Regions from separate parts of the Actinoplanes sp. NBC_00393 genome, predicted to be linked through region 1. Evidence: riboswitches for the same ligand, from Rfam matches in the RefSeq annotation. Region 1 holds a riboswitch; each other region holds the start of a gene.
What was found. Region 1 has a riboswitch for S-adenosylmethionine ahead of OHA21_RS01205 (aminotransferase class V-fold PLP-dependent enzyme). Riboswitches for the same ligand answer to the same signal wherever they lie in the genome.
Positions count from the first base shown of each region.

Region 2: another riboswitch for S-adenosylmethionine. It lies ahead of OHA21_RS10150 (GNAT family N-acetyltransferase); the one in region 1 lies ahead of OHA21_RS01205 (aminotransferase class V-fold PLP-dependent enzyme).
Region 3: another riboswitch for S-adenosylmethionine. It lies ahead of thrC (threonine synthase); the one in region 1 lies ahead of OHA21_RS01205 (aminotransferase class V-fold PLP-dependent enzyme).

Region 1 is NZ_CP107942.1:273,001-283,054, forward strand. It holds gene OHA21_RS01175 (endo-1,4-beta-xylanase) at 1-2, shown strand, start outside; gene OHA21_RS01180 (glycoside hydrolase domain-containing protein) at 61-1,686, opposite strand; gene OHA21_RS01185 (HD domain-containing protein) at 1,861-2,409, shown strand; gene OHA21_RS01190 (M20 family metallopeptidase) at 2,398-3,522, opposite strand; partial or broken gene OHA21_RS01200 (DUF1684 domain-containing protein) at 3,921-4,708, opposite strand; SAM riboswitch class IV at 4,746-4,860, shown strand; gene OHA21_RS01205 (aminotransferase class V-fold PLP-dependent enzyme) at 4,877-6,190, shown strand; gene OHA21_RS01210 (putative bifunctional diguanylate cyclase/phosphodiesterase) at 6,245-8,512, shown strand; gene OHA21_RS01215 (glycoside hydrolase domain-containing protein) at 8,522-10,054, shown strand, end outside.
Region 2 is NZ_CP107942.1:2,223,388-2,233,441, reverse strand. It holds gene OHA21_RS10185 (M15 family metallopeptidase) at 1-987, opposite strand, end outside; gene OHA21_RS10180 (ABC transporter permease) at 1,093-1,854, opposite strand; gene OHA21_RS10175 (ABC transporter ATP-binding protein) at 1,854-2,624, opposite strand; gene OHA21_RS10170 (pentapeptide repeat-containing protein) at 2,634-3,491, opposite strand; gene OHA21_RS10165 (PadR family transcriptional regulator) at 3,505-3,834, opposite strand; gene OHA21_RS10160 (class I SAM-dependent methyltransferase) at 3,949-4,596, opposite strand; gene OHA21_RS10155 (hypothetical protein) at 4,599-4,955, opposite strand; gene OHA21_RS10150 (GNAT family N-acetyltransferase) at 4,968-5,591, opposite strand; SAM riboswitch class IV at 5,602-5,716, opposite strand; gene OHA21_RS10145 (hypothetical protein) at 5,796-6,461, shown strand; gene OHA21_RS10140 (hypothetical protein) at 6,657-7,691, opposite strand; gene OHA21_RS10135 ((2Fe-2S)-binding protein) at 7,709-8,218, shown strand; gene OHA21_RS10130 (xanthine dehydrogenase family protein molybdopterin-binding subunit) at 8,215-10,054, shown strand, end outside.
Region 3 is NZ_CP107942.1:7,855,935-7,865,988, forward strand. It holds gene groL (chaperonin GroEL) at 1-452, opposite strand, end outside; gene OHA21_RS36380 (GNAT family N-acetyltransferase) at 838-1,341, shown strand; gene OHA21_RS36385 (hypothetical protein) at 1,341-1,778, shown strand; gene thrC (threonine synthase) at 1,991-3,274, opposite strand; SAM riboswitch class I at 3,286-3,424, opposite strand; gene OHA21_RS36395 (ABC transporter permease) at 3,800-4,669, opposite strand; gene OHA21_RS36400 (alpha/beta fold hydrolase) at 4,666-7,443, opposite strand; gene OHA21_RS36405 (hypothetical protein) at 7,490-8,101, opposite strand; gene OHA21_RS36410 (AAA family ATPase) at 8,206-10,054, shown strand, end outside.

The DNA of each region.
Region 1 (10,054 bases):
GATCTCCTGAAACGACACCGGGCCGCAGCATTTCGCTGCGGCCCGGCATCACATTGACGATCAGAACAGCGGGGTACGCCCCTTGTAGCCGGTCGAGATCCGGATCGGCGTACGCAGAACCTTGCCGGTGCCCCGGTAGAGCATCAGGTAGCCGGTGGCCGCCTGCACGCCCACCATGTCGGCCGAGCCGTCCCGGTCGAAGTCCCCGATGCCGGTGAAGTCCCGCAGCCCCTTGCCCGAGCCGATCTTCACCGACGCCTTGAACCCGCCCGACTTGCCGGGGTACAGGTAGATCCCGCCGTTGCTGTTCAGCTTGACCACCAGGTCCTGGAAGCCGTCCCGGTTGAAGTCGCCCACCCCGGTGAACTCGCTGCGGTTGTTCCAGTCGCCGTTGGCCAGCATCTTGCGCTTGCCGAACTTGACACCCTTGGCGCCGGGGTACAGGTAGACGTTGCCGTTGCTGGTCTGCGCGGCCAGCATGTCCGGGTAGCCGTCCTTGTTGAAGTCACCGATCGCGGTGATCTCCCGCAGGTGCTTCATGTTGCTGTACAACTTCTTGCGCGGGCCCAGCTTGCCGGTGCTGCGGCCGGGATAGAAGTACATCGCCCCGTTGCTCAGCCGGGCGATCACGTCCTGGATGCCGTCGCGGTTGAGGTCCATCCGGATCAGCGCGTTCGCGCTGGCGAAGCCGCCGGAGATGTGGGTACGCGCGCTCTCGGTCACGACCGTGCCGTTGCCGGGGTACGCGTACAGGTTGCCGGTGCTCTTGGTCCGCGCCACCACGTCCGACCAGCCGTTGCGCGTCCAGTCGCCGAGCTTGGCGGCGGGCAGCGGGGCGAAGTCGACGTAGTTGCTGTCGATGTTGATGGTGTGGCCGCCCCAGGTCTCCTTGTGCGGCCCGCCGTACTGCTTCATCCGGCGGTGCGGCGCCCAGTACGTCGCCGGGATCGCCTTGTCGTTGACCGTCACCACGTTGTCCCAGCGGGCGAAGTCCACGTAGTCCGGCCGCACGTACCCGGCCTTGTTGTAGACCGCGACCTGGTCGGCGATGCCGGAGCTGACGCTGCTGTAGTACCCGGAGAAGTAACCGTGGTCGTGCAGCCGGGCCGTCCAGGCGCTCATGAACGCGAGCACGCCGGCCTCGCAGGCGGCGTCGTTGGTCGCGTACGCCTCCATGTCGTAGATCAGCACGCTGCCCCGGGAGAGCCCCAACTTCAGCGCCTGGGTGACCGCGTCCTCCGCGGCGGCCCGGCCCTGCGATCCCGCCTTGCTGTTGGTGATCCGGGTCTTGGCCGACGCGCCGGTGCAGCTGGCCTGCGGGCCCACGTAGATCGGCAGCAGCTTCCAGCCGCGGTTGATCTGCTCCTTGACCCAGGCCGGAGTCAGATTGGCCTGCGTACACCCCCGGGCGACGCCGCCGAAGTAGATGCCGACCCCGCGGTACTTCGACTGCAGCCAGCCCTTCATCGCGTCGCTGGACGGCGCGGTGCAGGCGTCGAACGCGTACCCCTTGAAGGTGCCCGGCTGCGGCGGAAGTGGGGCGGTGGCAGCGGTCGCGTTCCCGTTCACCAGGGCGAGCGGGGCGACGCAGAGTGCCACGACGAACGCGCCGAGTAGTCGCTTCCGATACCTGAAGAGCCGGCGGGGGTTGAGCCGGTGACGCCCGGGCTTGGGCGTTGCATTCATTTATCGGACCTGTCGTCGGCAATAGGGGAAGCCCATCGAGGGAAGCAAACGTTCCGGTCCCTGCACAGGACCGATCGGCCGGTAACGATCACCCGAACGGCCAGGCCGCCGCATTCAGCCACCCGCCATGGCTTGTTCGGCCGTTGTTCACCTGCGCGGGACTAACCTCAGGCAATGACCGCCCTGCTGACCACCCGGGCCGACGCGGCACGCCACCTCGCCGAGACACTGCTGGGTGACAGCGGCGACCGGTGGCGGCACAGCGCCGGCGTCGCCGAGCGGGCCGCCGGCCTCGCCGACCGGCTCGGCCTCGACCCGGACGTGCTGGTCGCGGCGGCCTGGCTGCACGACATCGGGTACGCGAAACCGATCGCGCACACCGGCTTCCACCCGCTCGACGGCGCCGTCCACCTGACCGGCGAGGGCTGGCCGGCCCGGGTCGCCGGCCTGGTCGCGTACCACTCGGGCGCCCGCTTCGTGGCCGCCGCCCGCGGCTTCACCGACCAGCTCGCCGTCTTCGCCGACGAGCGCAGCCTGATGGCCGACGCGCTCACCTACGCCGACCAGACGGTCGGCCCGCGCGGCGAGCGGGTCGACACCGAGCAGCGGTACGCGGAGATGCTGCTGCGCCACGGCCCCTGCTCGGTGAACGCCCTGGTCGACGCGGACCGCCGGCCGTACCTGCGGGCCACCGCCGCCCGCGTCGAGGCGCTACTGCGCTAGCGACCACAGGAAGGTGCGGAGCGCGTCACGGTGCGGGCGCAGCGTGCGCAGATCCACGTACTCGGCCGGACCGTGCTGACCGTCGCCGCCCGGCCCGAAGATCACCGCGTCGATGCCGTGCGCCGAGTAGAACCGGCCGTCCGCCGCGCCGTGCTTACGCAACAGCGACCCGTCGTAGCCCACCGCGGCGGCCGCCTGCTGCAACGCCCGCACCTCGGCGCCGGCCGGATCGGCGTGGTGCGGCGCACCCATCGCGTCGACGTGCAGCTCCACCCCCGGCCCGGCGATCTCGCGCAGCTCGGCGACGAGATCGGTGTCCGTCGGCGGAAACCGGACGTCCAGCCAGGCACACGCGTCGGCGGGCACCATGTTCACCGCCTCGTTGCCGGTCTCGATCTTGGCCACGTTCACCGTGGTGACCCAGTCCTCGGCGGCCGGCACCGGGAAGCGTTCCAGTAGCCGTTGTACCGCGTCGACCACCGCGACCAGGGCGTTCTCCCCCAGCCAGGGGTAGGCGGCGTGCGCGGTCCGCCCGGTCGCGGTCAGCCGCACCCGCAGGATCCCCTTGGACTCGGTGACGATCCGCAGGTTGCTCTGCTCCCCGATGACGACGAAGCCGGCCCGGATGCCCTGCGCCACCTGATGCCCGGTCCCGTCGAAGCCGCCCACCTCCTCGTCGGTGACCAGCTGCAGCGCGATCGGGTAGGGCAGTTGCGGGGCGAGCTCGCGAAACACCGTGGCCAGTATCAGGGCGGCACACTTCATGTCGTGGGCGCCCCGGCCGTAGAGCCGGTGCCCGTCGCGGCGGGCGGTGAACTGCTCGGGCGTGCCCGGCACCACGTCCAGGTGCGCGTTGAGGACGACCCGGGCGTTGTTCGGCCCGACCAGGGCGCTGGGCTTGCCCCGCGACTCGAACCGGCGCACCTCGAACCCCGGACCGACCAGCTCGAGCACCATCTCGAGCGCCCGATGCAGCTCGTCCGGCCGGTCAGCGGTGGACTGCACGCTGATCAGGCGCACCAACCGGCTCCCCGGCGAGGCCGTCGCGGTCCCGGCGTCCGACGTCGCACGATCGACGTCCTGGCTGAGCGATCGAACATCGAGATCGTCCATGAGCCCCAAGATATCGACCGATCGGGGTGATCTTCCCCGAATCAATCGTCGGCGTCGATGAACTCAGCGGCGGTGGCGGACGTTGTCGCGGTCAGCCCAGCACGTACTCGGTCATGCCTGGCCGGGAAGCCGAGCCGACCCCGGACTCCCCACCGCTCACCGCGCTGCCGTCCCGGCGAGGCGTGCCTGAGCGGCGGCTGGGGGTGCGGGCCGCCGCTCACGCATGTCTCGTCACCCGCGAAGCGTGCCTGAGCGGCGGCCGGGCAACGCGAGCCGCCGCTCAGGCATGCTTCACCGTCCGCGAAACGCGTCTGAGTGGCGGCCGGGTGGTGCGAGCCGCCAGCAGGGTGGGTTCCCGGGCCGGGTAGCAGTCGTGAGCGGCGGCAGGCAGCCCCAGATCAGTAGCGCGGCTTCTGTTCGCCTGCCTCGATAGCTACCGGCAGGCGGTTGCCGGCCGGCGGCAGCGGGCACGTGGCGAACTCGGTGTAGGCGCACGGCAGGTTCGTGGCCCGGTTGAAGTCGAGCACGACCGCGCCGTCGTCGGCGGGCGGGGGATGAACAGGCTGCGGTTGGCGGCGTACGTGGTCAGGCCGGACGTCTCGTCGGTGAACAGGACGAACAGCGAACCGGGGCCGGAGCCGTTGAAGGCGATCAGCGACAGGTCCTGGCCGCCGATCGAGAACTCGACGACGCCCGGGGACTCGTAGACGTGTTCGATGCCCTCGGCCACCGAGCCGACCGGGGTCGGGCGGGGCGACGCGTAGGCCACGAACCGGGCCGGAACCACCCACTTCTCGTCGGCGGGGTAGGCGGGGGTGCCGGTGTAGGCGGTCAGCACCGGATTGGACGGGTGCCGGGGACGGACGACATCCAGGCCGCCGCGCCGGGCGATCTCGATCACCGCGTCGCCGTAGCCGGCCGTGACGTCGCCCCGCTCCTCGATCGGGTCGAAGCGGTGGGTTCCGGTGATCGGCGCGCCGTCGAGCGTCAGCTGCTCGCCGTCGCCCAGGGCCACGGTCACCCCGTCCGGGCCGCTGCTCCACTCGCCGGGCGCGCCGGAGATGCGCTGCGGGGTCGCGTCGAGCCAGTGCAGCCCGGTGATGGCGAGGAAGCCGTGCGGGGCGGCGCGCCGCTGCTCGTGGCCGGCGTGCCACCGCTCCCACTCGTCCCGGAACAAGATCGTCATGCGCCAACGATAGCCACGTCTGCTACCGTGCCCAGCAGGTCATGAGTGCCAGCGCGAAGCCCCGGCTCGCTGGCCGGCAACCCTTCCGTTCGCGACGGGGTGCCCCGGGTGAGGACCGGGCCGATGTCACCCGACATCGGCAAACGGCGAACCCGTGGAGGCGCGGTCATGCCATCTCTCGACATCGTCGGCGACGATCTCAAGGTTGAACTTCCCAGCGGTGAGACGGTGCGTTTCGCGCACCTCGACTACGCGGCGTCGGCGCCCTGCGCGCAGGCCGCGGCCGATGCGGTGGCCGAGCTGCTGCCGCGCTACGGCAGTGTTCACCGGGGCACCGGGGTACGGTCGCAGGCGTCCACGATCGCCTACGAGCTGGCCCGCGACGTGGTGGCCGAGTTCGCCGGCGCCGGCGACGACCACAGCGTGATCTTCACCCGGAACACCACGGATGCGCTGAACCTGCTGGCCCGGGCCCTGCCGCCGGGCACCACCACGATCCAGTTCGACGGCGAGCACCACGCCAACCTGCTGCCCTGGCCGAACGTGCTGCGCCTGCCCACCCCGGCGTCGCCGGACGAGGCGGTCGCCGCCCTGGACCGGGTGCTGCGCGGGCGGGCGCTGCGCGGCATCACGGGGCCGGCCGTGTTCACCGTCACCGGCGCGAGCAACGTGACCGGCGAGGTGTGGCCGGTTCGGCGCCTGGCCGATGTGGCGCACGCGTACGGCGTACGCGTCATAGTCGACGCTGCCCAGCTCGCCCCGCACCACCCGGTCTCGCTCGCCGACCTCGGCGCGGATTATCTGGCCTTCTCCGGCCACAAGCTGTACGCCCCGTTCGGCGCGGGCGTGCTCGCCGGCCGCACCGACTGGCTGGACGCCGCCGAACCCTACCTGGCCGGCGGCGGCGCCAGCGCCGTCGTGGGCGACCGCCCTGACGACCTGACCTGGGCCACCGGCCCGGCCCGGCACGAGGGCGGCACCCCCAACCTGCTCGGCGCCGTCGCCCTGGCCGCGGTCTGCGCCGCCCTGATCACCGCCGACCGCGACGCCCTGCACGCACACGAACAGGCCCTGCTCGGCCGGCTGCGCGACGGGCTGCGCGCGATCCCCGAGGCGGTCGAGGTCAGCGTGTTCGGCCCGGATCAGCCGCGGGTCGGGATCGTCTCGCTGCACCTGCCCGGCCACGACCCGGCCGCCATCGCCCAGCGCCTCGGCCGCGAGCACGGCATCGGCGTGCGGGCCGGCCAGTTCTGCGCGCACCCGCTGGTCCGGCGGCTCATCGGCACCGCCGAAGCAGGCGCCGCCGAAGCAGGCGCCGCCGGGGCAGGCACCGCCGGGGCAGGCGCCGCCGGGGCAGGCGCCGCCGAAGCCCGCGAGTGCGCCACGGCCACCGGTCTGCTGCGGGTCAGCTTCGGCCTCGGCAGCACCGCCGACGACGTGGACCGTCTGCTCACCGGCCTGGCCGCGGCACTTCGCACCTGAGCCGCTACCCGGCGGATCCTGCACCGGCCCACCGGGACCGCCGATGCTGCCTACGTGGTGACCTGGATGGGGTGGCTGCGCGACCGGCTTCCGACCGGCGGCGGGCTACGAGACGAGGACTGGGCGGGCCGGCACCGGCTGCTGACGGTGCTGCTCGCCGTCGCCATGGTCCTGCTGACCGTGTTCGGGGTGTTCCAGGGCGACGAGCACGCGCCCACGCTGCTGCTCACCGACGGCCTGGTCCTGCCGGCCATCGCAGCGGCCGCCCGGCTGCGCTCGCGGCGGCTGCGCTCGGTCGCCGTGGCGCTCGGCTTCACGGTGGCCTGCGCCGGTTTCGTCTCGCTCAGCCACGGCCTCACCGAGGCGCACTTCACCTTCTTCATCGCGGTCGCCGCGCTCGCCCTCTACCGCGACTGGGCGCCGTTCGGGGCGTTCCTGGTCGCCACCACCCTGCACCACGGGGTGTTCGGCAGCCTGTTCAGCGACCACACCTACGACCACGACAAGGCGTTCGCGCACCCGCTGATCTGGGCGCTGCTGCACGGCGTCGCGGTGCTGTTCGCAGCCGGCTTCCAGATCGTGTCCTGGCGGCTGACCGAGGCCGAGGAGGCCCGCGCCCAGGAGAACCTGGACGAGAGCCAGGCCCAGCTCAGCGTCGCCTTCGACGAGACGCCGGTGCCGATGGCGATGATCGGCCCGGACGGCGTGTTCGTGCGCACCAACGCGGCGTACCGGGAATGGCTGCGCCTGCCCGCCGAGCTGCCGGCCGGCTTCTCCGTCGCCGATCTGCCGATCCGCCCGGTCGACGACGCCGCCGCCCAGCTGTTCGACACGCTCTCCGGGCACGCCGACCCGGTCACCGTGACGCACCGCTACCGGCGCGTCGACGACGGCTCGATGATCTGGGTGCAGGTGCACAGCACCGGGCTGCACGACCGGCACGGCCGGCTGCGGATGATCTTCGTGAACTGCCTCGACGTCACCGCGGTCCGTGATCACGAGGCCGAGCTGAGCTATCAGGTACGCCACGACGCGCTGACCGGGCTGCTGTCGCGCAAGGCGTTCGAGCACGACCTGGCCGCGATGCTGGCCGCCAGCGCGGAGCCGGTCAGCGTCATCTACCTCGACGTGGACCGCTTCAAGTCGATCAACGACGGGTCGGGGCACACCAGCGGGGACGATGTTCTGCGGGCGCTGGCCGTACGCCTCACCGAAGTCGTCCCCACCGGCGCCCTGATCGCGCGGCTCGGCGGTGACGAGTTCATCGTCGCGTTGCCCGGCCCGGCCGGCACCGGCCTGCGCGTCGGCAACGGCATCCTCGCCTGCCTGAACGAGCCGCTGGCCGGTCAGCCGCTCTCGCTCAGCGTCGGGGTGGCCACCGCGTTCGGTCCGGCGACCGTGGACGAGGCCGTGCTCGCCGCCGACACCGCCATGTACGCGGCCAAGCGCGCCGGCGGCAACCGCCTCGAGGTCTTCACCGAGGAGCTGCGGATCCCGGTGCAGGAGCGTCTCGCCGCCGAGCAGCGGCTGCGCCAGGCCCTGGCCGCTGACCCCCGCCGCACCCTGCCGCTGTGGTTCCAGCCGGTCGTCTCGACCGTCACCGGCCGGATCATCGGCGCCGAGGCGCTGGTGCGGATGCGTACGCCCGACGGCGCCATCCTCGGTCCGCACACGTTCGTCGGCGCAGCCGAGGAGACCGGGCTGATCGTGCCGCTCGGCGACCACGTGCTGCGCTCGGCGATCGAGCACCTGCTGCACTGGTCGGACCGGCTCGGCTACGTGTCGGTCAACGTCAGCCCGCGGCAGCTCGCCGAACCCGACTTCGTCCCGAAGGTGGCCGAGGCGCTCGCCGCGGTGCCGTACCTCGACCCGTCCCGGCTGGTCCTGGAGATCACCGAGACCGCTCTGCTGTCCTCGACGGTCGACGTCAGCGAGCGGCTGGCCGCGCTCAAGCAGCTCGGCGTACGCATCGCCCTGGACGACTTCGGCACCGGCTACAGCTCGCTGACTTGGCTCAAGTCGCTGCCCGCCGACATCGTCAAGCTGGACCGCTCGTTCGTGGCCGGGCTCGCCGAGGACGGCCGCAAGTCCTCGATCATCTCGGCGGTGCTGTGGCTGGCCAGTTCGCTGGGCATGTCCACGATCGCCGAGGGCGTCGAGGAACGGTCCGACTGGGACGCGCTGCAGGCCGCGGGTTGCCCGGCGGTGCAGGGCTATTTCTTCAGCAAGCCGCTGCCGGCGCCCGATTTCGACCGGATGCTGCGATCACCCGCCAGTGGTGTTCACCTGGCGGAAACCACCGGGAGCGCATTGGCCGGTTAGATTCCGGCCATCCTTGACGACGTAGATCCTTTCATCGGCACCGCGGCCACCGAGCTGCCTCGCGCACACGGTCTCGCCGCCACCTGGTGGTGGCCGAAACCGCAGGTGGGCAACACCCACCCGGGCGCCACGTCACCGCTGGGCATGGTCTCGGCGTGCGCGTACTCCGGCGCCTACCCGACCGGGTACGGCCGGTACGCCAAGAACACCGAGGGCGTGCCCGAGGAGATGTTCCCCCGGCTGCAGGCCTCCGGGTTCACCCACTTCCAGCAGTCCGGAACTGGGGCAATTCGGAAATATTACAATTATGTGCGCGTTACCCCGATGGTCCAGCCGCTCGACGACCTCGGCCAGTCCTGGCCGCTGGAGGACGAGCAGGCCGAACCCGGTTACTACGCCGCCAACCTGAACACCGGGGTGCGCTGCGAGATCACCGTGGGGGAGAAGGTCGCGGTCCACCGCTACACCTTCCCGGACCACGACAGCGCCCGGGTGGTCGTCGACCTGTCCTGCGGCGGGCTCGCCATCGACCTCGGCCGCACCGTCCCGCTGCGCGCCCAGGCCGAGAGCATGGGATACGGCCGGGCGCAGGGCACGGTGGTGATGGAGGGCGTGCCGCTGTCGGTCTTCATCGAGGTGGACAGCCCCGGCTGGCGGCAGATGCTCTGGTACGACCGGCGGCTCATCCCGGGCGGCACCCGTCTCGACTTCGACAGCATCCGGCACACCACGCTGCGCCCCTTCGGGATGATCTTCATGGGGCCGGTCCGGGCCGGGCAGAGCATCGAGGTGCGGATGGGCTTCTCGCTGCGCGGCGGCGACCAGGCCCGGGCGAACCTGGAACGCGAATGCGGCGCCGGCTTCGAGTCCGTGCGGACCCGCACCCGGGCCCGCTGGCAGGACCATCTGCGCCGGGTCCAGGTGGACGGCGGAACCCGGTCGCGCCGCACCGTGTTCGGCACCGCCCTCTACCACTCGCTGATCAAGCCGTGCATCGCCGACGACGAAAGCCCGATGTGGCCCAACTCCGGCCCGTACGCCTTCGACATCTGCACCATGTGGGACATCTACAAGACCCAGCTGCCGCTGCTCGCCGCGATCACCCCGCAACGCCACGGCGACCTGCTCGAATCGCTGATCCGGGTGTGCGAGGAGGAGGGCAACTTCCCGATTGGCTACCGGATGGCCCGCGGCGCCGACCGGTTCTTCCGGCAGGCCAGCGCCCTCGCGCACACCGCCCTCGCCGACGCGCACGCGCTGCGCCGGCCCGGCATCGACTGGACCTGGGCGCTGGTGCACATGGTCGACGATCTGCGCCGGCTCTACGGCGAGGACTTCTTCGAGCACGGCGTGGTGCACCCGATCACGCACACATTGGACCTCGCGTACGCCCACCACTGCACCGCCCAGCTCGCCCGCGCCCTGAACGACCACCGCCTCGCCGCCGACCTGGAACGCCGCGCCGGCCACTGGGTGAACGCCTTCGACCCGGCCACCGGCCTGCTGCGCGACTCGGAGTTCTACGAGGGCGGCAAGTGGAAC
Region 2 (10,054 bases), 2.0 Mb from region 1:
GCTGCTGCGGGAGTTGATGGTCTTCTTGTTGTACGTCATGTCGATCGCCAGACCGAGCTCGTGCAACGACCGGCCCGGGATCGCGGTCGGCACCCGGCACGAGGACGCCGGAGCGGTCCACACGTCGGGGCAGCCGTTGATGGTGCGCAGCTCGACCTGCCGCTGCTTGGTGCGGAAACCGCCGCCGGAGAGCGGGATGCCGGCCTTCGCCGCGTCGTCGAGCATCCGCTTGAACGGGGTCGCGACGATCTTGTTGACGGTCACCCCGTACACCGTGGTGGTCTGCTCCATGGTGAAACGTGCCCGGGTCTCGGTCACCACCTGGTTGCGGATCTCCGCGGCCTGCGCGGTCAGGGCCGTGCGCCGCGCCGGCCAGGCCTTGATCGTCGCCTCGGCGCCGGTGACCGCGTTGACCGCTGTCTGGTGCGCGTTGACCGCTGCGGTGACCTGGCGAGTCGCTGACGCGTACGCCGTCTGTGCTGTCTTGAGCGCCGCCGCCGCGGTGCCCGCAGCGGCGTGCCGGGCCTTGAACGTGGCCTCAGCCGTGGTCAGCGCCTTGCGGGCCTTGGTGACCCGGCTCTTGCTGTACGGCTTCTTCTTCTTGGCGGCGCTGACCGCCTTCTTCGCCGTCTCGACCGCCTTCTTCGCCGCCATCCGCTTGGTGCGGGCAGCCAGATCGGCGGCGGCCGCGCCGGTCACCGTCGTCTCCGCGGCAGTCTGACCCCGGCGGGCCTTGGTGACCTCGGCGTTGCGGGTGGTCACCGCGGCCTTGAGAGCGGGCAGCTGCGCGGTGAGCTGGACGGCCTGCGTCTCCAGGTTGAGCTTGCGGCGAATGGTCTGCGACCAGGTCGTTCCGGCGGACGCCGCCGCATTCGCCGTGACGTCAGCCTGGGCCGGCACCGCACCGACGGTGACCGCCAGGATCAGTGCCGGACCGGTCAGGCCCAGCCATTGCTTCTTCGTCTTCGATTTCCCGTTGCCAAGCACAGTGCCGGCTCCTCCCCCATCGCACGGACGCCGGGGAACCGAATCGGTGGCGTGCCGTGCGAGGTGAAGGAATCCAGGGAAATCAACCCGTTTCGCAACCGGGGATCAGGCGATCTTCCGCCGGTAGGCGGCCATGGCGAATCCGTACGCGACGACGGTGATGCCGACGCACCAGGCGATCGCGATCCAGATGTCGTTGCCGACCGGTTGCTGTTCGAGTAGAGCTCGGATCGAATTGACGATCGAGGTGACCGGCTGGTTCTCGGCGAACGCTTCCACCGGCGCCGGCATGGTGTCGGTGGGGACGAATGCGGAGCTGATGAAGGGCAGGAAGATGATCGGGTAGGAGAATGCGGAAGCGCCGTCGGGAGAGGACGCGGACAGTCCGGCGATGACCGCGATCCAGGTCAGCGCCAGGGTGAACAACAGCAGCAGGCCGGCCACCGCGAGCCAGGCCGGCACACCGGCCGAAGTGCGGAAACCCGCGAGGAGCCCGACGCCGATGATGACGATCGCGGAGATCGAGTTGGACACCAGCGAGGTCAGCACGTGACCCCACAGCACCGACGACCGGGCGATCGGCATCGAGTTGAACCGCTCGAAGATCCCGCCCTGCAGATCGTTGAACAGGCGATATCCCGTGTACGAGACGCCGCTGGCGATCGCGATCAGAAGAATGCCGGGCATCAGATAGTTCGTGTAATTGTCGGCGCCGGTCTGGATCGCGCCGCCGAAGACGTAGCGGAACAGCAGCATGAACGCGATCGGCATGATCGTGACGGTGATGATGGTGTCCAGGCTGCGGGTGATGTGCTTCATCGACCGGCCCAGCATCACGCCGGTGTTGCTCAGGGTCAGGGTGCTCATCACTGGCCTTTCTGGTTGCTGCCGACGGTGGCCAGGAAGATCTCCTCCAGGGAGGGTTGCCGTTCCACGTATTCGACCTTCGCGGGCGGCAGCAGCTCGCGCAGCTCGGCGAGGGTGCCGGAGACGATGATGGTGCCCTGGTGCAGGATCGCGATCCGGTCGGCCAGTTTCTCGGCCTCCTCCAGGTACTGCGTGGTGAGCAGGACGGTGGTGCCGTTGTCGGCGAGGCCCTGGATGACCTGCCAGACCTCGATCCGGGCCTCCGGGTCGAGGCCGGTGGTCGGCTCGTCCAGGAAGATCACCGGCGGCTCGCCGATCAGGCTCATCGCGATGTCGAGGCGCCGGCGCATACCACCGGAGTAGGTGCCGACCGGCCGGCCACCGGCGTCGGTGAGACTGAACCGTGCGAGGAGGTCGTCGGCGATGTGGCCGGAGTCTTTGATCTGCCGCAACTTCGCGATCATGATGAGGTTCTCGCGGCCGGTGAGGATCTCGTCGACCGCCGCGAACTGCCCGGTCAGGCTGATCGATCCGCGGACCTGCCGGGGCTGGGACACGACGTCGAACCCGTTGATCGTGGCCGTGCCCTCATCCGGTCTCAGCAGGGTCGCGAGGATCCGCACGAGCGTGGTCTTTCCCGCCCCGTTGGAACCGAGCAACGCGAAGATGCTGCCCTGCTTGACCTCGAGATTCACACCTTTGAGGACCGGCAGCTTGCCGTAGGACTTGTGCACTCCGGAAACCCGGATCGCCGATTCCATCGTCTGCATTCCGCTCCCCTAGGAGACAGTCACGTTGGACAGGTTGGCGCCGAGGCCCTTGAGCCCGGCGTAGGTCAGCTTGTCCATCCGCGCCCCGTCGAAATTCACGGTGCGGATGGCGTTCCGGAACTTCCGGCTCCAGGCCCGGAACGACACGTCGCGGAAGGTCGCGCCGCGGAACGAGACGTTGCCGACCGCTGCGAACTCGAACTTCACGCTGGTGAAGGCCGCCCCGTCCAGGTTCAGCCCGCGCAGGTCGGAGTAGGAGAAGTCGACACCGGTGAAGGTGCACCCCTCGAACGTGACCCGCCGCAGGTCCGTCTTGCTCAACTTGACGTCGGTCAGCACCACGTCGACGAACCGGACGTCGGCCAGCCCCGACGTGCTCAGATCGGTGCGCACCATGACGGTCCGGCGGAAACTGGCCCGGGCCAGCTCGATAGCCGTCAGGTTCGCGTCGGTCAGGTTGGCGCCGTCGAAGTTGGCGTCCGCCACATCGCTGGCCCGGAACGAACTGCCGGTCAGGTCAGCACCCGAGAAGTCCGAGCCGCGCAGCGCGCTCGCCTCGAACCGCCCGTCGCGGGCCACGACGCCGGCGAAATCGCTCTCCTTCAGGTCGCTCGCGTCGAACCGGGTCACCATCTGCCGCTCCAGCGAGCGGGACAGACTCGACACCTCCCGCACGGTCTGCTCGATGTCGCCGATGCTGTCGACGGTCATCTCGAAAGCGGTCGCGTCGTCCTTGCCCTCGGCCTTCAGGTCCCGGAACCGCTCCTGCAGATCGGCCAGCAGATCCGCCTTCAATTCGTCGATGCTCTTCGCACCCTCGTAGGGGGCGAAAACGCCGTCCACGTACTCGTTCAGCCTGTCGCTCATCGATTCGCCTCCCTCACATCAAGGTGTCGAGCACGCGCTTCGCGTACTCCCAATTGGTTTTGTTCCGGGCGTAGGTGTCCCGGCCCTTGTCGGTGATCCGGAAATACTTGCGGCGGCCGCCCTGCGACTCGTCGCCCCAATACCACGTGATGTCGCCGTCGGCCTCCAGGCGCCGGACGCTGGAATACATCGTGGCTTCCTTCAACTCGTATTCACCCTGCGAGCGCTCGGCGATCAACTTGACGATCTCGTAGCCGTAGCGGTCCGCCTCGGACAGCAACCGCAAGATCATCGTGTCGGTGTTGCCACGCAGCAGATCTGAGGTGATCTTGCTCGTGCTCATCTCTCCGCACCTCCCGAAGTACAAGGTAGGTCGCACTACTATGACTGTCAAGGTAGTTGCCGAGCCAGGGTACCCGGAGACATGCAGTAGTAGGCGTTGAACAGCGAAAACGCTTCAGATGGCGCGGTAGACCGCCAGCCAGGCCTGGTCGCTGTAGGTAGTACGAATGTCTTCGGTACCCAGCAGCTCGCTGAGTTGCGAGCGAGTGAAGAAGTGGTGGGCATCGCTGCCCAGCAGTCGAGCGTTGATCACACCGACGAACAGCAGCGGCAGGATGATGCGCCACAGCGAGACGATTCCGCGCTCCCGTACATGCTCGCCGAGAATGGCTTTCACGCCGGCGCCGGCCCGCGGCGTCGTCACGATCAGCCGGCCGCCGGGCATCAATCGGCCCTTCAGAACGGCAACCGTCTTCGCGGGATCAGGCAGCGCATAGAGAACGTTGCCGCACAGAATCACATCGAATCGGCCGCGTAACTCCGCCAGATCGCCGTTCAGGTCGGCGCGCACGTGAGTGACCCGGGGCTTCTTTCGGCGAGCGCGGTCCAGCATCACCGGCGACAGGTCGACCGCCACGATCTCGCCGGGATTCCTGGCCCGCACCGCGCGCGTCAGATTGCCGGTCCCGCAACCGGCGTCCAGGACACGGCGCGGCCCTTCCGGGACCTCGGCCATCAATTCACCGACCATTTTCCGGTACGGCTGAAGTCGTTCTATCACGTCGTAACAGCGGGCGTAGACGTCCCACAACAGCGTGGTCATCCTCAGCTCCGACCGTCGAGGAAGTCCGCGGTCCCGTGCCAGTCGCGGCCGGCCGCCCGGATGCGCTCGGTGAAGCCGCTGACCTCGCCCCACGCCGGGTAGCCGGCGCCCGTACCATCGCTGCTGATCTTCCGGGCCACGGCGGCCAGGTCGCCGGCGGCGCTGTAGGCGCCGAACCACCGCACCCGGCCCGCATCGATCCGGTCGTGCCACGGCAGCCAGCCCTGCGCGGTCAGCGCCTGCGGCGGTAGGTGCCCGTGCCGCACGAAGGCCTGGCCCTGCAGGCGTTTCGCCTCGGCGATCGCGGCCGGCCCGGTGAGCAGCCCGCACTCGTAGAGCTGCTCCCCGCGGGCCGGCATGACCCGATCGCATCACACCACGTCAATGCGTGCTTCCAGCCGGGCGCGGCAGGCCGGCCACTCCGACGCCGTGATGGAGAAGATCGCGGAGTCGCGCAGGAGGCCGTCCTCACCCGGTGCCCACGAGCGGGACCAGGAACGCAGCACCCCCTCGAAGCGGGCGCCGACCTTCTCGATCGCGACCCGGGACCGGCGGTTGCGGGCGTCGGTCTTCAGGTCGAGCCGGGCCACCCGCCACTGTTCGAACGCGTGCCCGAACAGCAGCAGTTTCGCCTCGGTGTTCAGCCCGGTGCTCTGCGCCGACGCGGCCAGCCAGGTGAAGCCGACCTCGACCGCGCACAGGCCGGTCCCGTCCGGCCAGGGACGCGGATCCCAGTACGCGGTGGCGCCGACAGCCCGGCCGGTGCCGGTGTCGATCTGCGCGTACGGCCGCAGCTTCCCGGCTGCCGCCCTGGCCAGCTGCGCGTCGATGTAGGCGTCCACCTCGGCGGCCGACGGCACCCAGGTGAACCGGTACGAGCCGCGGTCCTCCTCAGCAGCCGCGGCCAGGTCGGCGGCGTGCCGGCGGTCGAGCGGCTCCAGACGGACGCGGCGGCCCTGCAGGACGGGCGCGGTCAGGGTAGCGGGAAAGGACACGACGGCCTCCGTTCGCGGCTTGCCCGGCGCGGGATGCGGCGGACCCGGTCATCACCCGGGGCACCCCACCCACGCAGGAGGGTTGCCGGCCAGCGAGCCGGGGCTTGGCGCTGACACTCATGACCTTGGAGGCGAAACTAGCACGATCGCCTTGCCGGTCGGGGTACGGGCTGTCCACAATGGCGCGGGGACGGGGGGTGAGCCGTGGCCTGGAATCGGGTACGCACGGCCTGGGTCGCGGCCGCTGCCGCGCTGGTGTTGGTGGCGGCGGCGGGGACCTTCGTCTACTTCCGGTACTTCCGGGCGGAGGAGCAGTTGCCCGTCGGGTTCACCATCGCGGTGGAGCCCGACAGCAGTTCCGGGAACCGGCTGTGGGCCTTCCCGGCCGGCACGGTCGACGACACGCCGGACGGCTGCGGCACCGCGCCGTGGGCGCAGCAGAACGGTGGCCGTGACTATCAGATCACCGAGTTCGTGGTGACCATCGGCGCCCACACCGAGCCGCTGCTGCTGGCCGGCGCCGACGTGGTCGCGGACCGGACGCCACCGCAGGCCGTCGACGTCTTCGGATGCCGCGACGATGAGCGGACGCCCGCCGCCTTCCTGCACGTCAACCTCAACGAGAACGAGGCGTTGTGGGCGACGTCCACAGCAGACGCGTTCACCACCGAACCGCTGGAGCGGGAACTGGCGCCGGGCGCTTCCGAGCAGATCCGGGTCCGCGCGATCGGCGCCGACAACGACTACACCTGGCGGCTCGACCTGCACATCGCGTTCCGGGACCGCCAGGTCGTGCACCGCATCGACAACAACGGGCAACCGTTCGTCACGGTCGACGCGGGCCCGGGCAGCCGAGACCTTCGCCAGTGACGTGGCCACGTCAAGCCACGCGGGTCCCGCTGGATCGCGCGCAGGCCCCGCCAGCGGGCAGCGGCCGGCCGGTCGCGGACCTTCGCACAAGACAGGCGACGGTGAGACCCGCTTCGACCGGCCCCACAGGTGGGCGCGCTGGGGGCTGGAGTGGCACGCGGTCGAGGCAAGACGGGTAGGCGTACCGGGAAATGCTCAGCTGGTGTGCTGCAAGGGTGCCGGATCGTCGGCGCTGGGGCGCCGGCGGCGGCTGAAGTGGTGGGTGGCCAGCGCTATCGGCCAGAGAAGCAGGACAAGTACGGCCAGCAGCAGGTATTCGGCCATCGGAACGCGCAGGACCTCGTGGATGGCGGCCAGGTTGCGGCCGGAGTAGACCGTGATGAGCGCGGCAAGGTAGGTGGCCAGGAAGAGCCAGCGGGTGCGGGCGGACAGGCCCAGACCGTGCATCTGCGTGATCACGAAGACGGCCAGGAAGCCGAAGAGGAACTTGGGCCAGGCGCCGCCGGGGCCGGAGTTCATGAAGGCGACGAGGGTGCCGTGTACGGCTACGAGCAGTTCGAGGCTGAGCGTCCACCAGCGGTTGGTGTGGGCGGTGGTGAACATCAGGCTGCTCTGCAACAGCAGCAGGAACACGTAGAAGAAGCCGATGAGGTGGCCGCTGGTGCCTTCCATCGGGTGGTACCAGAACGTGTAGATGACCGCCCAACTGAACAGGTAACCGTGGTAGCGGCGGGCGAAATCCAGCACGGTGGCCGGGATGGGGGCGCGTTTGCCGGCCACCAGGCCGCGCCGGCGGTTCTCCATCAGCAGGACGACGACCAGTAGCAGGACGACTGAGCCCTGCGAGCTGAAGATCGACACGTCCTGGGCCAGGCCGTCGTAGAAGACCTTGGTCTGCAAAGCGTGCAGGGCGACGAAGCCGAGGCTCGCGGCCAGGGCCACCACGTTGATCGGCTTGAGCCCGGCGGTCCAGCGGCGGGTGTGGGTCTGGGCGTACCAGATCAGGCCCCACGAGACGATCTGGTGGGCGGCGTAGCCGAGCCAGGCGGACAGCCGGGTCCACGCGGTGGGTTCGGGGAGCTGCCAGTAGTACCAGCTGGCGCCCTGGTCGGGGCGGAAGCTGACCTCCAGGGTCTGGCCGAGCAGCCAGACCAGACCGGTCAGCAGAGCCACACCGGGTACGCCCCAGAGCAGCGCCCGGTCGCTGCGAAACGCTGTTTCCTTTACCACGCCTAGCAGTATTGTCCATGGTCAGCGGACGGAACAATGGGCGCACGTCGATGGAGGCGGGGAAATTGGGCCGATACCGGTTGCAGGTCAACGGCAAACGCCGGGTGGTGGACGTGCCGGGCGACACCCCGCTGCTGTGGGCGCTGCGGGAGGAGCTCGGGCTGACCGGGCCGAAGTACGGGTGCGGCGTCGGAGCGTGCGGGTCCTGCGTCTCGCTGTTCGACGGCGCGGCCGGGCGGCCCTGCGTCCGGACGGTGGCCGAGTCCACCGGCGAGCGGATCACCACGATCGAAGGGCTGCGGGAACACGCGGTGCAGCGGGCCTGGCTGGAGCTCGACGTGGCGCAGTGCGGCTACTGCCAGGCCGGGCAGATCATGACGGTGGTGGCGCTGCTCGCCGAGGTTCCGGACCCGGACGACGCGCAGATCGACGCGGCGCTGCAGGACAACGTGTGCCGCTGCGGGACGTACCCGCGGATCCGGGCGGCCGTGCGCCGGGCCGCCGAGATCGCCCGGGGGCAGCGATGATCACCCGGCGGACGTTGCTCGGGGCGGCTCTGGTCGTGGCGGTGCCCATCCCGGATGTGAAAAGCGAACTGGCGCCGACCGTGTTCGTGCGGGTCGATCATCGGGGGCGCGTGGTGGTCACGGTTCCGAAACCGGACACCGGCCAGGGGGTACGGACGATGGCCGCGGTCCTGGTTGCCGAGGAACTCGCTGTGGAGGTCAGCGACGTCGCGCTGGAGCAGGCGCCGGGCGACACGGCGAGGTACGGGCCGCAGGGCGTGCAGAACTCCACCTCGAGCCGGCAGCTCGCCGGCCCGCTGCGGACCGCCTCGGCGACCGCCCGATGCCTGCTGATCGCCGCCGGGGCCGCGCGCTGGCAGGTCCCGGCCGCGGAGTGCACCGCCCGGCGCGGGCGGGTCGAGCACCTGCGGCACGGTTCGCTCCCCTACCGGGCCCTGGTCCGGGAGGCGGCTGCCATCGACCCGGCCACCGTGCCGGTCACGTTGACGCCGCCGGAGCAGTGGCGGCTGATCGGCAAGACACGGACCGGGCGGTCCGATGCCCGCGACATCGTCACCGGGCAGGCCCGGTACGGCGCCGAGTCCGCACCGGCCGGAAGCCTGGTCGCGGTGGTGGCCCGGCCGCCCTGGATCGGCGCCCAGGCGACCTCGGTGGACGATTCTGCCGCGCTGGCCCTGCCCGGTGTGCTCGCCGTGGTGCCCCTCGCCGCGCCGGCCGCCGGGCAGGGCGGGGTCGCGGTGATCGCGCGGAACACCGCGACGGCGCTGCGTGGCCGGGAGGCGCTGCGCGTCACCTGGACCGGTGGCAGTCCGGCCGCGGACAGCCGCGCCTGGCTGGCCGATCTGAAGGCGGCGTTGCCCCCGGTCACCGGAGACTTCGATACGGAACGAGTGTTCCGGCTGCCGCTGCTGGCGCACGCGCCGATGGAGCCGATGAACGCGACCGGGCACGTCACGGCCGACGGGGTACGGGTCTGGGCGCCCCTGCAGGACCCGGGCGGACTGCGTACCCAGCTGGCCCGGGTGCTCGCCCTGCCGGAGGCGCAGATCCAGGTCACGCCCACGCTGGCCGGCGGCGGGTTCGGGCGGCGCATCGAGTCCGACGCGGTGCTGGAGGCGCTGGCCTGCTCGCGGGCCGTGGGCCAACCGGTGAGCGTGCGCTGGACCCGGGACGACGACACGCGGCACGACTCGTACCGGCCGATGTCGGTGCACCGGCTCAGCGCGACCCTGGACGCGTCCGGCCTGCCCACCGGGCGCCTGCACCAGGTGGTGACGTGGCCGCTGACCGTCGTCCCGCCGTTCAGCAATCCAGCCCTGGTCAAAGCCAGCGGAGATCACTTTCCGTACGCCGTACCCGGCGAAGTGACGGTCACACTACGGCCGGCCCCGCTGCGGACCGGATTCTGGCGGGCGGTCTATGCGGGCCAGTTCGGGTACGCCGAGGAGTGCTTCCTCAGCGAACTCGCCCGGCGCGGCGGCCACGACCCGGTGGAGTTCCGGCACCGCCTGCTACCGGCCGATTCGCGCCTGCACGGCGTCCTCTCCGCGGCCGCCGAGCGGGCCGGAAAGGCGGACGGAGTGGCCTGCCACCTGGACTACGGCTCGGCGATCGCGGTGCTGGTGACCGCCGACCCCGCCACCCGCCGGGTCCGCAAGGTCACCGCGGCGGTCGACGTCGGCATCCCGGTCCACCCGTCCGGCGTGATCGCCCAGGTGGAAGGCGCCGTCGTCGACGCCCTCTCCACCGTGCTCGGCGCCCAGATCACAGTCCGTGACGGCGCGGTGGTCCAGTCCTCGTTCCGCGACTACGCCTGGGCCCGGATCGGCGACTGCC
Region 3 (10,054 bases), 3.9 Mb from region 1:
GCGGAGATGGAGGCGGTGGAGGCGATCTGCTCCTTGGTCTCCACGTCCTTCGCGAGCTGCGAGAGACCCTCGGAGACGCTCGCCACCGCGGCCTCGATGCCCCGCTTCAGGGCCATCGGGTTCGCACCCGCGGCGACGTTGCGCAGGCCCTCACGGACCAGGGCCTGGGCGAGAACGGTCGCCGTCGTCGTGCCGTCACCGGCCACGTCGTCGGTCTTCTTGGCGACCTCCTTGACCAGCTCAGCGCCGATCTTCTCGTACGAGTCCTCGAGCTCGATCTCCTTGGCGATGGATACACCATCGTTGGTGATCGTGGGGGCGCCCCACTTCTTCTCGAGAACCACGTTGCGGCCCTTGGGACCGAGGGTCACCTTGACCGCGTCGGCGAGCTGGTTCATGCCCCGCTCGAGGCCCCGACGAGCCTCCTCGTCGAATGCGATGATCTTGGCCATACGGCGTTGTCCTCCCGGACATCCGCGGCGCCGGGCCTGTTCGGCCCCGCTCTCCGCACGTTGAGGAACGTCTGTGGACGTCACCACCTGGCGATGTGACGTCCTCAGGCCGAGCCGGATAGCCCGCGACGACCGGTTCCGTGCCCCGGCGCCGATGGCGACGCCGCGACCGGAACCCCACCGTCCCGACCTGCTGGCACTCAGCAGGCGCGAGTGCCAATCACTTGTTTAGCACTCTCCGATGGCGAGTGCAAGAAACCCCATCTTCCCGCGAAACCCTCGAACAGGCCGCGGTTTCCCGGCAAAGATCTTGAGGCCCAGGTCGGGCGTCCTCTTTACGCCAAGCCGGTTGCCGCGACGCCGTCCGCCCGGTAGTGAGAACCACATGGAGAACTGGACCGTGCGCCGGGTCATCCCCGAGGACACCGGGCGGATGCGCGCGCTGCGCCTGGAGATGCTGGCGGACAGTCCCCTCGCCTTCCTGGAGACACTGGCCCAGGCGGCCGCCCGTCCGCACGAGAACTACCGGCAGCGGATCCGGCAGTCCGCCACCGGCCCGGAGACGGCCCAGTTCATCGCCGACCCGGGCGGGCCGCTGATCGGGCACGCCGGCGGGACCACCGTCCCGGACGAGCCGGGTTGCACCGTGGTCTTCGCGGTGTACCTGACTCCGGCGTACCGGGGTGGCAAGGTGCTCGCCCAGCTGATCGACGCGGTGGCCGACTGGTCCGCCGCGGCCGGGCGCAACGAGCTGATGCTGGAAGTGGTGGTCGGCAACGATCGGGCCGTCCGGGCGTACGAAAAACTGGGTTTCACCGACACCGGGGTCCGGCTGCGCCACCCGACCGTCCCGGCGCTCGCCGAGCTGCAGATGCGGCGGAGGATCTGATGCGGCATCGCACGCGCACCTTCCTGACCACGATCAACGGGACCACCGGCGCGGGCCTGCTGCTGGCGCTGCTGTCCGGGGCCCGGGTCCGGCGCGGCCGCGACGGCATCATCATCGCCGAGGGATACCGGCTGCGGGTGCCGCCGAACTCGTGCTTCACGGTCGGCTCGGTGATCCTCACCCGGCGCACCGCGGACTGGCTGCTGGCCGAGGAGCGGGCGGCGCTGCTGGCCCACGAGAGCCGGCACGCCGGCCAGTACGCCGTACTCGGACCGCTCTTCTGGCCTGCCTACTGGCTGGCCTGCGGCTGGTCGTACTCCCTGACCAGGTCCTACGGCGTCCGCAACTTCTTCGAACGCAGGGCCGGGCTGAAGGACGGCGGCTATCCCGAGGACCTGCCGCTGCGGCCGTGGGCGGCCCGCTGGAAGCGGCGGTAGGAATTTGGTCGGGAGGACGGACGCACCACTGCCTCCGCATGGGTCAGCACTGGGGTCGTTGGGTCCCTCGGAGATTGTCGCCAAGCTCAGGTGAGGGGCCTCGTACGGCGTCGCGTCCTCCCGCGTCATGCATCCTGCCGATCCGGAGATCGGATCGCAAGTCCCTCCAGGAGGGAATCTTCGACAACCGGCTGACAGCCGGTTACACAGAGCTATCCCAGCAGGCCAGCTTCGCGGGCTCCACGCAGCGACGGTTTGATCGTGTGTGTCGGTCCAACCTGGCCGGCAACGGCGTCGAGAGTCTTCAGACCCTCGCCGGTGTTGTAGACGACGGTCTCCTTCGCCGGGTCGAGCTTGCCACTCGCCACGAGCTTCTTGAGCACGGCGACCGTGGTGCCGCCGGCGGTCTCGGCGAAGATGCCGGTCGTCTCGGCGAGCAGCCGGATGCCCTCGCGGATCTCGTCGTCGTCGGCGAAGTCCATCCAGCCGCCGGTCCGCTTGACCGCCTCGATCGCGTACGGCCCCGCGGACGGGTCGCCGATGTTGAGCGACTTGGCGATGCCGGTCGGCTTCACCGGGGTGATCACATCGGTGTCGTTGTGCAGCGCCGTGGCGATCGGGTTGCAGCCGGCCGACTGGGCGCCGAACACCGTCCAGCCGCCCTCCGGCGCCTCGACCAGTCCGATCTCGACCAGCTCGGTGAACGCCTTGTCCACCTTGGTGAGCAGCTCACCCGAGGCCATCGGGATGACCACCTGGGCCGGGATGCGCCAGCCGAGCTGCTCGGCCACCTCGTAGCCCAGCGTCTTGGAGCCCTCGGCGTAGAACGGCCGCACGTTCACGTTGACGAACGCGGTGTCCTCGAACTCGTCGGTCTCGACCAGCTCGCTGCACAACCGGTTCACGTCGTCGTAGGAGCCCTCGATGGCGACCAGGCCCCCGCCGTACACCGCGGTGGTGATGATCTTGCCCGGCTCCAGGTCGGCCGGGATGAAGACGATGCTCGGCACACCGGCCCGGGCGGCGTGGGCGGCCACCGAGTTGGCCAGGTTGCCGGTGGAGGCGCAGGAGAACCGGGTGAAGCCCAGCTCCTTGGCGGCGGTCAGGGCCACCGAGACGACCCGGTCCTTGAACGAGTGCGTCGGGTTGGCCGAGTCGTCCTTCACGTACAGCGGGGCCTGCAGGCCGACCGCGGCGGCCAGGGCCGGTGCGCTGACCAGCGGGGTGAGGCCGGGGTTGAGGCTCACCCGGGTGGCCGGGTCCTGCCCGGCGGGCAGCAGCCCCGCGTAACGCCAGATGTTCTGCGGGCCCGCCTCGATCTGGGCCCGGGTGACCCGCGCGAGCGACGCCTCGTCGTAGGCGACCTCGAGCGGGCCGAAACACTCGTAACAGGCGTGCTGCGCGGCCAGCGGGTACTCCGCGCCGCAGGCACGACAGACGAGGCCACGAGCGGGCGAGGTGGTGGTAGCGCTGGGTGCGTTGACGGTAGACGTCATCGAGGCCTTCCCTCTCATCTTTCCCCGCGGCGACCTGCCGAAACGGGGACGGAATTAGCACCTGCTCACGCGGCGGCCTCGTCATCGAGACATGCGTGGTGGTTGCCGGGGCGTCAACGGGCCGTATCCCTCAGCCCCTCTGGATGAGGTATTCAGTTGTTTCCCACACCTTACGACGAGATTCCGTGAACGCCATCACGAGTTCCCGAGGTGTGAGCGACTTCCCTCTCCCCGGCAGGCTGTCCCCCAACCAAGATCAATTCAAGATCAGAATGTCGCATCCGGGTGCCGGGTACAGGCCGTCGCTCCCGCCGAGGGCCCGGCCCGGCTCGCTGGCCGCTACGCGTCCAAACCGCTCCCCGCCCCGGGCGACCTGGGTGCCTGGTTGCGCTCACCCCAAACCCCACCCCACCCGCCCTGCCTTCACCTCAGCCCAGGCGTCTAACCGGGCTGGCGTAACCAGCGTGAGCTACGGCCCGGGGGTGGCTGGCCGCCGGCGGGGCGCCGGGGACGGCGGTGGGACGGTCAGGAGGTGACGTCCTTGCGGGTGAAGCGGTAGAAGGCCAGCGACCACAGCAGCGCGGCGTAGACGACCGCTGAGATCGCGCCCTTGGCCAGGTCCTCGGTCTGGACCGGGGTGGAGAGGATGCCACGCCAGGCGTCCGTGTAGTGGGTGGGCAGGATGTTGCGGATGCTGCCCAGGGCGGTGATCTGGTCCAGGATGCTGGAGAGGATCCAGAGCATCACCGCACCGCCGACCGCGCCCAGGGCCGCGTCGGTCAGCACCGACAGCAGGAACGCCAGGCCGGCCACGACCAGCAGGGTCACCGCGAGGTACGCCAGGATGCCCAGCAACCGCAGCAGTCCCTCAGCGGGCGGGATCTCCGCCGCGATGGTGCTGCCCAGCGGCCCCCAGCCGTAGCGCACGGTGCCGATCAGCAGGCCCGTGCCGGCGAGCAGGAGCAGGGCGAAGAGCGAGTACCCGGCGGCGACGATCAGCTTGACGCCGAGCAACCGGGCCCGCGGCACCGGGATGGCCAGCAGGTAGCGCAGGCTCCCCCAGCTGGCCTCGCTGGCCACGGTGTCGCCGAAGAACAGGGCGACCACCACGACCAGCAGGAACCCGGCCGACACCGCGAGGCAGAACAGCGTGAAGTTGAGCCCGCCCGAGGTGGCCAGGTCGGCGATGCTGCTGAACGCGCCACCGCCGTCGCCGTCCTCGTCGCCGCGGTTCTCGCCGCCGAACTCGAAGGCCAGCAGGATGATCACCGGCAGCAGCACCATGAACCCGAGAGCGAGTTGGGTGCGGCGGCGCGAGGCCTGCCGGCGTACCTCGGCCCAGATCGGCAGGGTGCGCGACGGCCGGTAGCCGGCCGCGGCTTCCAGCGTGCTCATCGGTCCCCACTTCCTCGGGAGTTGTCGCCGACCAGCGACAGGAACGCGTCCTCCAGGCGGCGGCGCGGCACCAGCCGGTCCACCCCGATGCCGGCCTCGACCAGGGAGGCGACCAGCTCGGAGCGGGCGGTCCCGTTCATGTCGACGATCAGGCCGCTGGCGCCTTCCGGCTTCACCGACCGCACGCCGAGGTCCTCCAGGACGCGGGTGGCGGCCGGTACGTCGGACACGTCGAGCTGCACCGACGGCGACTCCCCGACGATCTCGCTGACCGGCCCGGACGCGACGATCCGCCCCTTGTTGACCACCACGGCGTGGGTGCAGGTCTGTTCCACCTCGGCGAGCAGGTGGCTGGAGACGAGCACGGCCCGGCCGTCGGTGGCGTACCGCTGGAGGACCCGGCGCATCTCGGCGATCTGCGGCGGGTCGAGCCCGTCCGTCGGCTCGTCGAGCACCAGCAGTTCCGGCAGCCCGAGCATGGCCTGGGCGATGGCGAGCCGCTGGCGCATGCCGTGGCTGTACTTGCGGGTCTTGCGGTGCACCGAGTCACCGAGGCCGGCGATCTCCAGAGCCTCGTCGAAGCGGGCGTCCGCCCACGGCCGGCCGGTGGCCTGCCAGTACGCCTTCAGGTTCTGGTAGCCGCTGAGGTGCGGCAGGAAGCCGGGCCCTTCGACCAGCGCGCCGACCCGGGACAGGATCGGCGCGCCCGGGACCAGCCGGTGCCCGAAGACGTGGATCTCGCCCTCGGTCGGCTGGGTCAGGCCCATCAGCACCCGCAGCGTGGTGGTCTTGCCGGCGCCGTTGGGCCCGAGCAGGCCGACGACCTGCCCCCGCTCGACGGTGAAGCCGATCTCCTGGACCGCCACGAACCCGTCCCCGTACGCCTTGCGCAGCCCTCGGACGACGAGCGGGGTGTCCGCGTACTCCTCGGTGACGGTGACGTCGCGCCGCCGATGCCGAACCCGGTTGACCAGCAGCAACACGACGAGGCCGAGCAGGAGCACACCGACGACGGCGGCCAGGACGTACCACCAGATGCTGCCGGGATCGGCGATCGGCGTACCGGTCAGCGTCGGCAGGACCAGGGCCGGCTCCACCGCGACGGTGTACGTGGCGGGCTGCGCGGGCGTGAGGAAGGCCTGGTCAGAGGTGGCGACCGCCACGCGTACCGAATGTCCTGCCTCGATCTGGCGGACGATCGCCGGAAGCGTCACGGTGACCGGTTCGGCGTCGGCGATGTCGGCCGGCAGGCCGGTGAGCCGGACCGGCGCCACCAGGCCGGCGCTGAGCGTGGCCGTGCCGTTCGCGTCGACGTCGTAGAGCTTGACGAAGACGACCGCCTCGCCGGTCGGCGACGCCGCCCGCAGGCGGACCGTCGGCGAGCCGGCGACCTCGACCGGGCCGGTCAGCGGCGCCGACTGGAAGACGGCGTGCTGACCCGCGACGTCGAGCGCGACACCGCCGCTGAGCAGCGAACTGAGCCGGCTGGTGAGGCCGGGCATCGAGGAGATGGCGCCCGGGTTCCCGTTCGGCGGGTTGGCGATCGGCTGCGCCGATCCCTGCAGGGTGATCTCGGTGCTTCCGGTGCCGGCCAGTCCGGGGTACGCGTCAGCGGAGTACCCGTTGGTGACCAGACCTCGGTCCAGGGCGCTGAAGCCGGCCACCCGTGACCAGGTGAAATCGTCGGCGGGCGCCTCGCCCTCGCCCTTCAGGTAGTGGTCGAGCCACTGGACCGTGAGGTATTTGAGGCGATCCGAGTCCGAGGTGGGCCCCTCGCCGCCGTCGTGGCCGCCGGTGAACCAGGCGACCCGGACCGGGGTGCCGGTCGCGGCGATGCCCTTGGCGTTGGCGTCCGCCTCGGAGAGCGGGAAGAGCGTGTCGACGGCGCCCTGGATCAGCAGCGTCGGCGCTTTGATCTTGTCGAGGACCGTGGCCGGGCTGGATCTGCGCAGCAGGGCGAGGGTGTTCTCGTCCGGGATGCCGGTGGTGGCCATCTGCAGGTACGCCTTGCAGATGTCCTCGGCGAACCGGCCGCAGGCGGGATCACCGGTCATCTCGGCAGGCGGGGCGCCGGCGCCGAGCGCGGCATCCGACAGCGAGGCGGTGCCGTTGCCGAAGAAGTAGCCGGCCCAGCTCTTCTTGAAGACACCGGCCGCATCGGTCGCCGCGGACTGCGGGACCAGGGCGGTGCCCAGGTCGTTCCAGGTGATCTGCGGGACGATCGCGTCGACCCGCTGGTCCTGGCCGGCCAGCAGCAGGGCGAGCGCGCCGCCGTACGAGCCGCCGACGACGGCGACGCGGGGGTCGCCGGATCCGTCGGTGGTCACCTCGGGCCGGGCGGCCAGCCAGTCGAGCAGGCCCTGGGCGTCCTTGACCTCGTAGTCCGGGTTGTTCAGGTGGATCTCGCCGCCGCTGCGGCCGAAGCCGCGGGCGGTCCAGGCCAGCACCGCGTACCCGCGGTCGGCGAGCGACTCGGCGTCCGCGCGGACCGAGTTCTTGCTGCCGCCGAAGCCGTGCGCCAGCAGCACCGCCGGAACCTTCCCGGAGCGCTCCCGGGGCAGGTAGAAGCGGGCGTCCAGCTCGACCGGCTGATCACCGGCCGGCCCGGAACGGATCGTGAGCAGCAGATCCTCTTCGGTCCACGAGTCACGCTCCGGGCGTACGGCCCAGACGGCCGCGGCGGCGATCAGGAACAACGCCACCACGGCAGCGATCGCCCGGCGCCGGGTGAGCCGGGGCAGCGCACGGCGCAACCCGGCGGTCAGGGCAGACATGGCGCAAACGCTAGCCGCACGCGGCTGAGCGATGCCTGTGAACCGGTCAGCAGCCCGTGCCGGAGGTGAAGTTCTTCTCCACGCTGGCGGCCAGGCCACCGGCCACCGCGGTCACCTTGTCCGCGCTGGTCGAGAAGATCAGCGCGTTCGTGCCGTCGACGACCTGCCAGGCCTGCGCGCCACCGGCGCCGCTGAGGAGCTTGCCGCTGGGGTACTTCGCCTGCGCGTCAGCGAGGGTCGAGCCGACTCCCACGCCGGTGCCGGTCCGCGCGTTCTCACTCTTGGTGACGAACACGGCCAGCTTGCCCTGGGCGAAGTACACGTCGGGCTTGCCGAACATGACGCTGCCGGTGGCGGCGGTGCAACCGGCGGCGTCCTTGAGACCGCTGACGCTGCCCGCGTCGACCAGCTCGGCCTGCGGCTCATCGACCTGGTAGGGCCCGAAACCACCCGCCGTGATCGTGAACGGGTTGAGCGCTCCGGCCGACGGCGCCTGGGCGTCGATGCCGCCCGGCCGTTCGATACCCGGCGGCGCCGTCTCGGCGACGTCGTCCGAGACGACCGGCGCGGCGGCCGGCGGAGCGGCGGCCTCGTTACCCGCCTTTTCCTCGTCGTCACTGCACCCAGCGAGTGCGGTGAGTGCGAGCACGGCGGTCATCACAACGAGAGAACTGCGCCTCATCAATGGCCTCCCCGAAGGCGTGGCAGAGCCGGATAGCGTGGACACCGCATAGCCCCCACGATCAAACGGAGGCATCCGCGGTGGCTGATGATCTCACGCTGACGGTGACGCTGCGCCCCGCGGCCCTGGATGCACGTCGCGGCATCGTACGCCTACATCCCGAAGTGATGGCAGCCCTGGCGCTGCGCCCGGGCGATCCGGTACGCCTGACCGGCACCCGGACCACCGCCGGCATCGTCGCGCGCGCCGAGTCGTCCGCCAGCCGGGCCCTGCTCTACGCCGACGATCTCACCCTCGGCAACCTGGGCATGCGCGACGGCGGCCAGGTCACGGTCACGCCGGTGCCGGTCGTGGCGGCCCGCCGGGTCACCCTGTCCGGACCGCCGGAGATCGTCGCCGTGGTCTCGCCGGAGATGCTGCGGCTGGCGCTGCTGGGCAAGGTGGTCAGCGCCGGGGACGACGTCTCGCTGCTGCCGCAGGACGTGCTGCCGGAGGCTGGGCACCGATCCCTGGTCGAGGCCGCACGGCGCAGCCTGGCCAACCGGGTGGGGTACGCGTGGACCAGCACCCTGCTGACCGTGACGGATCTCACCGACGCCGATGCCGCCCTGGTCACCATGGACACGGTCGTCGCCTGGCAAGACGGTCCGGCGTCGGCCGGCGGCACCGCCACCGCCAGCCCGTCCCGGGCCGGAGCGCCCGCCTCCACCGACCCCGAGGTGCCGCCGCCCAGCCTGGACGACCTGCCCGGTTTGCGGGCCCAGGCCAAGGAGCTCGAGGAGCTGCTCGATCTCGGCTTCCACCACGGGGAGGTGCTGTCCCGGCTGGGCACCAAGGTGTCGCTGGGCGTACTGATCTCCGGTCCTTCGGGGTCCGGCAAGTCCGCGCTGGTCCGCGCGGTGAGCGCGGCGGTGGGCGCGCGGGTGCGGCCGATCTGGGCGCCGGAGCTGGCCGCGCTGACCAACAACGCTGCGGCCGCGCGGCTGCGCGAGCTGGCCCAGGATGTACGCGGTGACGGCCCCGCCGTCCTGCTGATCTCGGATGTGGAGGCACTGGCCCCACGGGACGAGCCGGGCCCGATCTCCACGGTGTTCCGGCAGGTCCTGGCCGAGACGGTGGCGGACGGGGCAGCCGTGGTCTGCACCACCAGCCACCCGGAGTCGGTCGACCCGTCGCTGCGCGCGCCCGACCTGCTCGCCGTCCAGCTGACCGTGCCGCTGCCGGACTCCGCGATGCGCCGGGAACAGCTGGGCGCCCTGACTCGTGGGATGCCGCTGGCGGAGGACGTGCGGCTGGATGATGTCGCTGGGCGTACCCCCGGATTTGTCGCTGCCGACCTCGGCGCGCTCGCGCGCGAAGCCGGAGTGCGTGCCGCCTTGCGGCAGAAGGACGCGGAGTCACCCACCGTGACCATGGCGGATTTCGAGGCCGCGCTGGACGTGGTACGCCCGACGTCGATGGCCGAGTCCACCCTGGAAGTGGCCGCGGTGACCCTGGACGACGTGGGCGACATGGCCGACGTGAAACAGGTGCTCACCGAGTCGGTGCTGTGGCCGCTGACCTATCCGGACACGTTCGCCCGGCTCGGGGTCTCGCCGCCGCGCGGGGTGCTGCTCTACGGGCCGCCCGGCTGCGGCAAGACGTACCTGGTGAAGGCCATCGCCGGGACCGGCAAGGCGAACGTGCTCTCGGTGAAGGGCGCGGAGCTGCTCAGCAAGTGGGTCGGCGACAGCGAACGGGCGGTCCGCGAGCTGTTCCGCCGGGCCCGGGAGGCGGCGCCGACCCTGGTCTTCCTGGACGAGGTGGACGCGCTGGCGCCCACCCGCGGGCAGGCCACCGACGGCGGCACCACCGACCGGGTGGTGGCCGCCCTGCTCACCGAGCTCGACGGGGTCGAGGACCTGCGCAACGTCGTGGTGATCGGCGCCA